Regions from separate parts of the Lysobacter sp. Root983 genome, predicted to be linked through region 1. Evidence: predicted binding sites of a transcription regulator. Region 1 holds the regulator's gene; the other holds the start of a gene.

Region 1 (5,845 bases):
GGACAGCAGGGCCTGATGTTCATGCTGGCCGTGGATCTCGACCAGGCGCGAGGCCAGGTCGGCGAGCTGGCCCAGGGTGGCCGGGCGGCCGTTGATCCAGGCGCGCGAGCCGCCGTCGGCGCGGATCACCCGCCGGACCTGGCAGCTGTCGTCCTCGTCCAGTTCGTTCTCGCGCAGCCAGGCCGCGGCCGGCGCGGCGTCTGCCAGCGAGAAGTCGGCGACCAGTTCGGCGCGGTCGGCGCCGTGGCGGACCACGCCGCTGTCGGCGCGCAGGCCGCTGATCAGGCCCAGGGCGTCGACCAGCAGCGACTTGCCGGCGCCGGTTTCGCCGGAGATCACGGTCAAGCCCGGGCCGAACGAGAGTTCGGCCGCGCTGACCACGACGAAATGCTTGAGAGAAAGGTGGGTGAGCATGCGCTGGCGGCGTTGTGGAGCGGCGATTGTGCCGGGTCGGGGGTGACCGGGCTAGCAGGGAATGCCGCCAATCTGTGTCGGATTAGTCTCCAGGGTTGAGATTGGCGGCGGCAGGCGAGTTTCGAGTGCGGGCGGCGCGATCGCGGGTTACGTCGCTCCGACGGGAGGGCGGAACCCGTTAGGCATCGAGCTTGGGGAGGAGGGCGACGAACGGAAGCTACGTCGTGGCTCGATGGCGCGGTCGCGACTTGCGTCGCTCCTACCGCAAACCCGACCGACTAGCGGTGCGTGCAGGCACGCTTCCTGTGGGAGCGGCGTGAGCCGCGATTGCGTGGCTGCCAGGCCCCGCAGGCCAGCCAGCCGGGTGCGCTCTCACACGGGTCTCCGGCTGCATGAACGGCGCGCGCGCATCGCCGCGCTTGCGCCCACCGCCCGGCGCGCTTATATCGACAGCGATGAATCGCCGTTCTTCCGACCTCAGCCTGGACCCGCGCGCGCGCCAGTTATTGCGCACGCTGATCGGGCGCTACATCCACAGTGGCGAACCGGTGGGCTCGCAGACGCTGGCGCGCCATGCCGGCCTGGACGTGAGCGCGGCGACCATCCGCAACATCCTGTCCGACCTGGAGGACGCCGGCCTGCTCAGCGCGCCGCATACCTCGGCCGGACGCATCCCGACCGCGCAGGGCTATCGTTTGTTCGTGGATTCGCTGCTGCAGGTGCGGCCGCTGCCCGAGGGCGACCTGGCGCGCCTGCGCAACGAGCTGCCGACCGGTTCGGGCACCCAGGCCTTGCTCGGCAGCGCTTCGGAGCTGCTGTCGGCGATGACCCATTTCGTCGGCGTGGTCAGCGTGCCCAAGCGCGAGCAGTTCGCGTTCCGGCGCATCGATTTCGTCCCGCTGGACGCGCAGCGCGTGCTCGCGATCCTGGTGTTCGCCGATCACGACGTGCAGAACCGCATCATCCAGACCAAGCGGCCCTACGACGCCGGCGAGCTGGAACGGGTCGCCAACTACCTCAACAGCCATTTCGCCGGGCGCCCGGTCGCCGACATACGCGCGACCCTGCTGCACGAGCTGCGCAGCGCGCAGTCCGAAATGGCCGCGTTGCTGGCGCAGTCGGTCGAGCTGGCCGAGCAGGCGCTGGCGCCGGACCGCGACGACGACATGGTGCTGGCCGGGCAGACCCGGCTGATGGGCGTGCAGGAGCTGTCCGACGTGGATCGCCTGCGCGAGCTGTTCGAGGCCTTCGCGCGCAAGCGCGAGATCCTGCAGCTGCTGGAGCGCACCATCCACGCCCCGGGCGTGCGCATCTTCATCGGCGAGGAAACCGGCCTGGCGCCGCTGGAAGGCGTGTCGCTGGTGACCGCGCCGTACACCGCCGGCGGCCAGGTGCTGGGTGTATTGGGCGTGATCGGGCCGACCCGGATGGCCTACGACCGGGTGATTCCGGTGGTGCAGGCCGCGGCGGATGCCCTGGGGGATGCGTTCAAGCCCGAGGCTTGAGCGGGGGCGTGCGTCTGGGGATTTGGCCTTCTATCCGCGGGCGCGGGCCTTGGCTTTCTGTGGGAGCGGCGTGAGCCGCGATGCCGAAGCGGCAGTGCGCCGAGAGTGGCAGGCAAACCCGAAGCCAATACCCGCAGCACGACGGCTTTCGCGATCGCGGCTCACGCCGCTCCCACAGGAAGCGGGCGAGGCGGGGTGGGCGTCGCCATTGGTGGCTTAGGCCGCGACTCGCGTCGCTGCTGCCCAAGGCCATCGCCGTCGCCGATCGCCGCTTTGGGGTAGGAGCGGCGTGAGCCGCGATGCCCGAAGCCGAAGTCCGCCGATCACCGAGGTTCCAGCCGAGGCCGGGCCCGCGTCGGTCGCCGACTCCCGTGGTCGCGGCTTGCGCCGCTCCTACAGGGGAAGGGCGGGATGTCGTCGTTGCTGGGAAGGCGTGGTCGCGGCTTGCGCCGCTCGCGCTCAATGATGCCGATGGCGGTGCGATAGCCCCTGCGGCTATGCCCATCGTCCCAAAAACGGCATCGAACCGCCCCGGTCGCCGCCGTTGCCGCACGATCGCCGCAGATGCCGGCACTTCTGTGCGGCGCGCACTTGAACGGTCCGGGCTTGGCCCCAATAGCTGCCCCTGTCGCGGATATACCGCCAGGACCAGCCCAGCATGAGCCACCACGATCCGAATACCGAACTCCACCCCGACGCGCAGGACCCGGCTTCCGCCGCCGCGCCGAACGAGGTCGAGACCCTGCGCGCCGAACTGGCCCAGGTCCGCGAGGACGCGCTGCGCGAGCGCGCCGAACTCGACAACCAACGCAAGCGCCTGGCGCGCGACATCGACACGGCGCGCAAGTTCGCCAACGAGCGCCTGCTCGGCGACCTGCTGCCGGTGATCGACAGCCTGGAAGCCGGCCTGGCCGCGGCCGGCGGCGACGCCAGCGCGCTGCGCGAGGGCATGGAACTGACCCTGCGCCAGCTGCTCAAGGTTGCCGGCGACAACGGCCTGATCGCGGTCGACCCCACCGGCCAGCCGTTCAACCCCGAACAACACCAGGCCATGAGCATGGTCCCGGCCCCGGGCGTCGCCCCGAACCACGTGGTCCAGGTCTACCAGAAGGGCTGGCTGCTGAACGAGCGGCTGCTGCGCCCGGCCCTGGTCGTGGTCGCCCAGGACGCCTGAACCGTCGCCGGCGCGAGCGCGCCGGAGCGCGCGGGCGAGGGCGGGGGCGCTTGAACCGCCCGCGACCGGACCCCAAATAACGCACATCGGCGCCGCAACGGCAGCCGCAACATCTAAAGCATTCGAGAGGGAGCAACACCATGGGCAAGATCATCGGCATCGACCTGGGCACGACCAATTCCTGCGTCGCGATCATGGAAGGCGGCAACGTCAAGGTCATCGAGAACGCGGAAGGCGATCGCACCACGCCGTCCATCGTGGCCTTCACCAAGGACGGCGAAGTCCTGGTCGGCGCTTCGGCCAAGCGCCAGGCCGTCACCAATCCCAAGAACACCTTCTACGCGGTGAAGCGCCTGATCGGCCGCAAGTTCACCGACGCCGAAGTGCAGAAGGACCTGGACCTGGTGCCCTACGGCATCGCCCAGCACGACAACGGCGACGCCTGGGTGGCGACCGCCGACGGCAAGAAGATGGCGCCGCAGCAGATCTCGGCCGAAGTGCTGGCCAAGATGAAGAAGACCGCCGAGGCCTACCTGGGCGAGACCGTCACCGAGGCGGTCATCACCGTGCCGGCCTACTTCAACGACAGCCAGCGTCAGGCCACCAAGGACGCGGGCAAGATCGCCGGCCTGGAGGTCAAGCGCATCATCAACGAGCCGACCGCGGCGGCGTTGGCCTACGGCATGGACAAGAAGGGTGGCGATCGCAAGGTCGCGGTCTACGACCTGGGCGGCGGCACCTTCGACGTGTCGATCATCGAGATCGCCTCGGTCGACGGCGAAATGCAGGTCGAGGTGCTGGCCACCAACGGCGACACCTTCCTGGGCGGCGAAGACTTCGACAAGCGCGTCATCGACTACTTGGTCGAAGAGTTCCAGAAGGATCAGGGCATCGACCTGCGCAAGGATCCGCTGGCCCTGCAGCGCCTGAAGGACGCCGCCGAGCGCGCCAAGATCGAGCTGTCCAGTGCCCAGCAGACCGAAGTCAATCTGCCCTACGTGACCGCCGACGCTTCGGGCCCGAAGCACCTCAACATCAAGCTGACCCGCACCAAGTTGGAGTCGCTGGTCGAGGACCTGGTCAAGAAGACCATCGAACCCTGCCGCATCGCGCTCAACGACGCCGGCCTGCGCGCGGGCGACATCAGCGAAGTGATCCTGGTCGGCGGTCAGACCCGCATGCCCAAGGTCGCGCAGGCCGTGGCCGAGTTCTTCGGCAAGGAACCGCGCAAGGACGTCAACCCGGACGAGGCCGTGGCTGTCGGCGCGGCGATCCAGGGCGGCGTGCTGGCCGGCGAGGTCAAGGACGTGCTGCTGCTGGACGTGACCCCGCTGAGTCTGGGCATCGAAACCCTGGGCGGCGTGTTCACCAAGATCATCGAGAAGAACACCACGGTACCGACCAAGGCCTCGCAGACCTTCTCCACCGCCGAGGACAACCAGTCGGCCGTGACCGTGCACGTGCTGCAGGGCGAGCGCGAGCAAGCCCGCTACAACAAGTCGCTGGCGCGCTTCGACCTGTCCGGCATCGAGCCCTCGCCGCGCGGCATGCCGCAGGTCGAGGTGTCCTTCGACATCGACGCCAACGGCATCCTGCACGTGTCGGCCAAGGACAAGAAGACCGGCAAGGAACAGAAGGTCGAGATCAAGGCCGGTTCGGGCCTGTCCGAGGACGAGATCGCCAAGATGGTCGCCGACGCGGAGGCCAACCGCGAGGAAGACCAGAAGTTCCACGACCTGGTCCAGGCCCGCAACCAGGCCGACGGCCTGATCCACATGGCGCGCAGCACGATCAAGGAGCACGGTGAGAAGCTGCCGGGCGACGCGATCGGCCGCACCGAGGGCGCGATCGCCGAGCTTGAGACCGCGATGAAGGGCGACGACAAGGGCCAGATCGAGGCCAAGTCCAAGGCCCTGGAAGAGGCCGCTCAGGCCCTGTTCGCGGCGGTCCAGGCCCAGCAGCCGGGCGCAGACGCGGGCGGCAACGCCGGCGCCAAGTCCGACGACGTGGTCGACGCTGAGTTCACCGAGGTCAAGGACGATCAGAAGCCGTGATTCGGGATTAGAGATTGGAAGGAGCGGGTTTTCCCGCTCCTTTCGCTATTCCCCCACCGGTTCCGTCCCTGAGTTTTGCGCCGTAACGAATCACGAATCCCGAATCACGAATCCCGGCCCATGAGCAAACGCGACTATTACGAAGTGCTGGGCGTGGCCCGCAACGCCAGCGACGACGACCTGAAGAAGGCCTATCGGCGCTGCGCGATGAAGCACCATCCCGACCGCAACCCCGGCGACAACGCCGCCGAGGCGGCGTTCAAGGAGTGCAAGGAGGCCTACGAGGTGCTGTCCGACGCCAATCGTCGGCGCGCCTACGACCAGCACGGCCACGCCGCCTTCGAGCACGGCATGGGCGGCGGTGGCGGCGGCGGTGGGCCCGGCTACGCCGACATGGGCGATATTTTCGGCGACATCTTCGGCAACATCTTCGGCGGCGGTGGCGGCCAGCGCGGTCCGCGCCGCGGCGCCGATATCGGCTATGTGATGGAGCTGTCGCTGGAAGAGGCGGTCGGCGGCCTGGACAAGCAGATCGAAATCCCGACCCTGGACGAATGCGACACCTGCAACGGCTCGGGTTCGGCCGACGGCAAGCTGGAAACCTGCACCACCTGCAGCGGCCGCGGCCAGGTCCGGTTCCAGCGCGGCATCTTCTCGATGCAGCAGGCCTGCCCGCATTGCGGCGGCCGCGGCCAGAC
Region 2 (5,845 bases), on a different contig from region 1:
ATGTGCTGTGGGACGAAGTCGCGGCGATCCTGGCGGGCGCGCCGGAGCGCCTGTCCGGGCCGGTGCCGTCGTTCCGCACTTTCGTCGGCCAGACCTTGTCGCGCGACCAGGCCGGCGCGAAAGCCTATTTCGAACGCGAGCTCGGCGACCTGTGTGAACCCACGACCCCGTTCGGCCTGGTCGATGTCCGCAACGATGGCCACCAGGCGACGGAAAGCCGGATCCGGCTGGACCCGGCGATGTGCGCGCGGTTGTCCGCGTCGGCGCGCGCGGCGGGCGTCAGTGCGGCCGTGCTGTTCCATGTGGCCTGGGCGATGGTGCTCGCGCGCTGCGACGGCCGCGACGACGTCGTGTTCGGCACCGTGCTTTCCGGCCGCCTCGCCACCGGCGACGAGACCAACGGATGCGTGGGCCTGTTGATGAATACCTTGCCGCTGCGGGTCAGACTGACGCAGGGCAGCGTGCGCCGGACCGTCGCGGCGGTGCATGCGCAGTTGGCGGAGTTGCTGGAACACGAACACGCCTCGCTGGTGCTGGCGCGATCGTGCAGCGCCGTGCCGGCGCCTGCGCCGCTGTTCAACTCCCTGCTCAACTACCGCCATGGCGACGCGGGGCATTTCCACGCCGGTAGCGGCGCCGCTCGCGATCCGCGCCTGTCCGGCATCACCCTGCTGTCCGACGAGGAACGCACCAACTATCCGATCTCGCTGACGGTCGACCAGTGCGGCGACGGCTTCGTCCTCACCGCCCAATGCATCGCCGGCGCCGATCCGGCGCGCATCGCCGCCTATGCGTCCACCGCGATCGCCGCCTTGGTGTCGGCCTTGGAAGCCGGCGGCGACGACGACATCGCCACCCTCGACGTGCTGCCAGGCGAGGAATATCGGCGGCTCGTAATCGACGGCAATGCGACCGCTCGCCCGCTGGGGCAGGACGGTCGGGTCGTGGACCAACTGGCCGCGCGCATGGCCCATCGCCCCGATGCGCCGGCACTGCGCTACGGCGACGAACGCTTGAGCTATCGCGAGCTCTGCGCGCGGGTGCACCGCGCCGCGCATCGGTTGCGCGCGCGCGGCGTGGCGCGCGGCTCGCGGGTCGGCGTCTGCCTGCCGCGCGGCACCGGGATGGTGGTGACGCTGCTGGCGATCCTGCGGGCGGGCGCCGCCTATGTGCCGCTCGACCCCGAGTATCCGTGGTCGCGTCTGGCCTATATGGCCGGCGACGCGGGCCTGGATCTGATGGTGGGCGCCGCGGAACGATGGCAGGCGATCCTGCCCCCGGAGCGCGGGCTGGATCTGGCCGACTTGATCGCCGAGTCGGACGACGGGGCCGACATCGAATGGAGCGCGGACCCGCAGCGCGACGCGCGCGCGCAAGACCCCGCCTACGTGATCTACACCTCCGGTTCGACCGGAACGCCCAAGGGCGTGGTGGTGCCGCATCGCGCGCTGGAGAACTTTCTCGCCAGCATGGCGTCGGCGCCTGGGCTGAGCGCGTCCAACCGCCTGATGGCGGTCACCACCCTGAGTTTCGACATCGCCGCGCTGGAGTTGCTGCTGCCCTTGTGCGTCGGCGCGGAGGTGGTCATCGCCAGCCGCGAGATCGCATCCGACGGCGTCGCCCTGCGCGCCCTGTTGGAATCCAGCCAGGCCACCGTGATGCAGGCCACGCCGGCGACCTGGCGGATGCTGATCGAGGCCGGCTGGCAGGGCGACGCCCGCTTCAAGATTCTGGTCGGCGGCGAAGCCCTGGCCGACGATCTGTCGCTGGCCTTGCTCGCGCGCGGCGCGGAAACCTGGAACCTGTATGGCCCGACCGAGACCACGGTGTGGTCGACCTGCTGGCAGGTCAGGCCCGAGCGCGCCATGTCGATCGGCGGTCCCATCGCCAATACCAGCATTCACGTGCTCGATGCCCATCTGCGTCCGTGCCCGCTCGACGTGGCGGGCGAGATCTACATCGGCGGCGCCGGGCTCAGCCTGGGTTATCACGACCGCCCCGAGCTGACCGCGCAACGATTCGTGGACGATCCCTTCGACAGCCGGGTCGGCGCGCGCCTGTATCGAACCGGCGACCGCGGGCGCTGGTGCGCCGACGGCCTGCTCGAGCATCTGGGTCGGCTGGACTTCCAGGTCAAGCTGCGTGGGCATCGCATCGAGCCCGGAGAGATCGAAGCCCGGCTGCTCAGCCATCCGCAGGTGGCGCATGCGGTCGTGGTGGTGCGCAAGGACGCCGTGGACGATCCGCGGCTGGTGGCCTATGTGGTCCCGACGGCGGACGCGCCGGACGCGAACGCGCTGCGTGCGCATCTGCGCGAGGCGCTGCCCGAGTACATGCTGCCCAGCCACATCCAGTGCCTGTCGAGCCTGCCCTTGGCGCCCAACGGCAAGCTCGACCGCGCCGCCCTGCCGGCGCCCGAAGCCGCGCAGGCCGGTTCCGGTTTCGAGCCGCCGCGCGGCGAGATCGAACAGACGATCGCCGCCATCTGGCAGGCGCTGATCGGCGTGGAGCGGGTCGGCCGCCACGACAACTTCTTCGAGCTGGGCGGCCATTCCCTGTTGGCGATGCGGGCGGTCGCACGGATCGAAGCCGCGACCGGCGCCAGGATCACCATGCTCCAGCTCGCGACCGGTAGCCTGCATGTGCTGGCCAAGCAGGTGGCGGCGAATGCGCGGCCGCCCACGAAGCGCGCGCTGAGCGGCCTGTGGGAACACGGTTGGCGGCGGCTGCGCACGGCGCTGTCGCGCATCGCTCGCGCGGGCTGGGGGGGCGGCCGATCTTGAGGCCGCTGCGTTTTCGGGGAGGCGCTGGGCGAACGCGGCGCGCGGCCAAGCGCCTTGCGGCGGGCGCGCTGGCGGTGGCCTGAGCCTGCGGCTCTGAAACCGTGGCGCCGAAGCGGCGCCGGCCCCCTGCCGAAGGTCAGGGCTTGGGGCCGCCTAGTGCGGCCCCACGTCGTTTACAGGGGCGCGATGACCGTGCGGTTGCGGCCGGGCCGCTCGGTTCAGTCCTTGGACACCCGGAATGTGTTTTCATAAGTAATTGATTTTAAATGTTAATTTCTTGTCTTTCCAGGAAAGGGGGCGGCTTGGTGCCGGGCCCGGACCGGATCGGCGTTCGTTCTATCCACGCAACACTGCGGAACTTCCGGGGTCTTTAGCAGTCATAGACCCCGACTGCTAAGATGGCTGCCATGACCCAGATCCCCCTCTCGAACGCCCTAGTCGCCAACAACCTGCCTGTGCCCAGCGCGCTCGGTTCGCTGGACGCGTATATCGGCGCGGTGCACCGCATCCCGGTGCTGACCGCCGAGGACGAGCAGGACTTGGCGCGCCGCTTCCGCGACGAAGAAGACCTCGACGCCGCCCGCGAGCTGGTGCATTCGCACCTGCGCTTCGTGGTGCACGTCGCCCGTGGCTATAACGGTTACGGCCTGCAGATCGGCGACCTGATCCAGGAAGGCAACATCGGCCTGATGAAGGCGGTGAAGCGCTTCGACCCGGAACAGGGCGTGCGCCTGGTCTCGTTCGCGGTCCATTGGATCCGCGCCGAGATGCACGAGTTCATCCTCAAGAACTGGCGCATCGTCAAGGTCGCCACGACCAAGGCGCAGCGCAAGCTGTTCTTCAACCTGCGCAAGAGCAAGAAGCGCCTGGGTTGGATGAACGCCGAGGAAGTCAGCCAGGTCGCCAAGGACCTCAACGTCTCCGAGCGCGAAGTGCTGGAGATGGAGTCGCGCCTGTCCGGCCGCGACGTCGGTTTCGATGCGCCGGCCGACGAGGACGACGACCACGCGCCGCCGTCGCCGGCCGCGTACCTGCGCGCGCACGACGAGGACCCGTCGCAGAGCTACGAGCGCGAGGACGAGGAAGACAACCAGCTCGCTCTGCTGCGCGAAGGCCTGTCGGGCCTGGACGAGCGTTCGCGCGACATCGTCAAGCGCCGCTGGCTGGACGCCGACAGCAAGATCACGCTGCAGGAACTGGCCGACGAATATGGCGTCAGCGCCGAGCGCATCCGCCAGATCGAAGCCAACGCGCTGAAGAAGATGCGGGCGCTGTTCGCGGCCTGATCCGCGGTAGCCAACGCAACCAAAACGGCCCGGGAAACCGGGCCGTTTCGTTTTGGGCGCCGCCTCAGGGCGTCGCGTTCAAGGCCTGTCCCAGGCGGCGGTACATCGACAGCAACTGCGTGGACGAGCGGACGCCGGCCTGGCCCTGACTGAGGTTGAGGTCGCGGGTTTCGGCCTGCAGCAGACGGCTCAGATCCGCGACCGGCAGTTCCCCATCCGGATGCCGGTAGACCGCATCGATCAGGATGAAGCGCGGCACCTGCGGAAAGTCGCGCATCGCCTGTTGCAGCATGGCGCGGAACGCGGCGTCCGGCGTTTGCCCCGGGGCGGGGTGGGCATGTTCGATGCGGCTGCGCGCGAAGGTTTCGTCGCGGTAGCGTTTCCAGCCCAGTTCGTCCGTCTGCGCCAGGCCGGCTTCGTCGCCGACGCTCTGCTGCAGGAAGGCCAGCACGCGCAGGGCCTCGAAATCGCCGGCGCTGCTGTAGGCGCGTTCGCGCAGGGTCGCGGCGTGGCGGGCGTGGAACGCCGAGAAGTCGAGTTCGTCCTCCGCGTCCGCGGCCAGACGCCCGAGCACGATCCGGCCCAGCGCCGAACTCGCCGGATAGGAGTGCGCGCCGACCAGGAGCTGGCAGCGATCGAGGTCGGCGACGCCGAGTTTGCGCTCGCTGTCGATCAACAGCGGCCACAGGCAGTCCCATTCGGCGCGTTCGCGCTTCTGCGCGGACCACAGGCGCGCCATCAGGTCGTGCAGCGCGTCGCGCGCGGCCGCGTTCTGTCCGTAGTTCCACCAGTCGCTGCGCCAGTCGAAGGCGCGCGCCAGCGCGCGGTCCAGAGCGACGCGGTCGCCGGCTTCGGCTTTGCGGTAGTCCTCGTCGTGCAGCGTCAGGTAGTCGGTGCCGCCGAACACGGCGTAGGACATTTTCTCGGCGCCGACATGCGACTCGCGCACCTTGGAGGCCTGCACCAGGTCGTAGGCGCCGCGCTCGTCGCCGGTGGCGAGTTGGCAGTAGGCGTACAGGAAGGTCGCCTGCGGCGGCAACGCGCCAACGGTCTTCAGTCGCTTCCATAGCGGCAGCGCGCGCGGGCAGTCGTCGTTGCGGGTGTAGTGCAAGGCCAGCTCATAGACGATCAGCGGCTGGTCTGGCAGCAGTTCGTCGGCGCTGCGATGCAGTCGCTCCGAAGTCGCCGGCGCCAGCGCCCATAGCCGGTTGGCGACCACGAAGCGGCGTGCGGCGCCGCCTTTTTCGGCATAGGCGACTTCGCTGGCGATGGCTTCGGCCAGACGGCCGGTGTAGCCCATGTTGCCTTGCTGCTTGTCGCGGGCGTCGGCGGCGTCGCTTTCGACGCGGACCTGCTGCAGGAACTCCTCGACCGCGTCGGCGCTGGCGGGCGCTGCCTGGGCTTTGGCCGCGTCCGCGAACGGCGCGCGCGCCGCGCTGGCGGGCGCGCTGGGTGCGTCGCCGGGGGAGCAGGCGGCCAGCGCCAGCAGCAGGGGGGCGAGCGCGCTAGCGCGCGGCCGGTCCGCGATGGCGTTGGGGTGCGGTGCGTCGCTCATGGCGTCCCTGCGATGAGAGGAGGCGGGCCTCGGTCCGGGCGATGCTAACGCATCGTCGGTGCGCGCGGCCGGCGGCCGCGCGCGTGGACTGATCCTCGAATCCGAGTGCGCGGCGGACGCGGCGCGCGTCCGCCGCGCCGCGGCTAGTCGTCGCGATCGCCGAGGATGATGCGGGCGTGGCGCTGATAGCTCCAATACGCCCAGGCCCAGTTGATCAGCAC

Evidence for each region. Region 1 encodes HrcA, which represses chaperone genes, less so after heat shock. Its sites were predicted from a motif close to TTNGCACTCNNNNNNNNNGAGTGCNAA; they were not measured.
Region 2: rpoH (RNA polymerase sigma factor RpoH) is a predicted target of HrcA. The motif match lies at 3,154-3,180, and genes of this name have one in related genera.

What each region holds. Positions count from the first base shown of each region.
Region 1 is NZ_LMJO01000001.1:677,918-683,762, reverse strand. It holds gene recN (DNA repair protein RecN) at 1-414, opposite strand, end outside; gene hrcA (heat-inducible transcriptional repressor HrcA) at 870-1,919, shown strand; gene grpE (nucleotide exchange factor GrpE) at 2,578-3,093, shown strand; gene dnaK (molecular chaperone DnaK) at 3,234-5,147, shown strand; gene dnaJ (molecular chaperone DnaJ) at 5,268-5,845, shown strand, end outside.
Region 2 is NZ_LMJO01000012.1:266,255-272,099, forward strand. It holds gene ASE43_RS08555 (non-ribosomal peptide synthetase) at 1-2,783, shown strand, start outside; gene rpoH (RNA polymerase sigma factor RpoH) at 3,191-4,069, shown strand; gene ASE43_RS08565 (hypothetical protein) at 4,134-5,624, opposite strand; gene ASE43_RS08570 (NAD(P)/FAD-dependent oxidoreductase) at 5,768-5,845, opposite strand, start outside.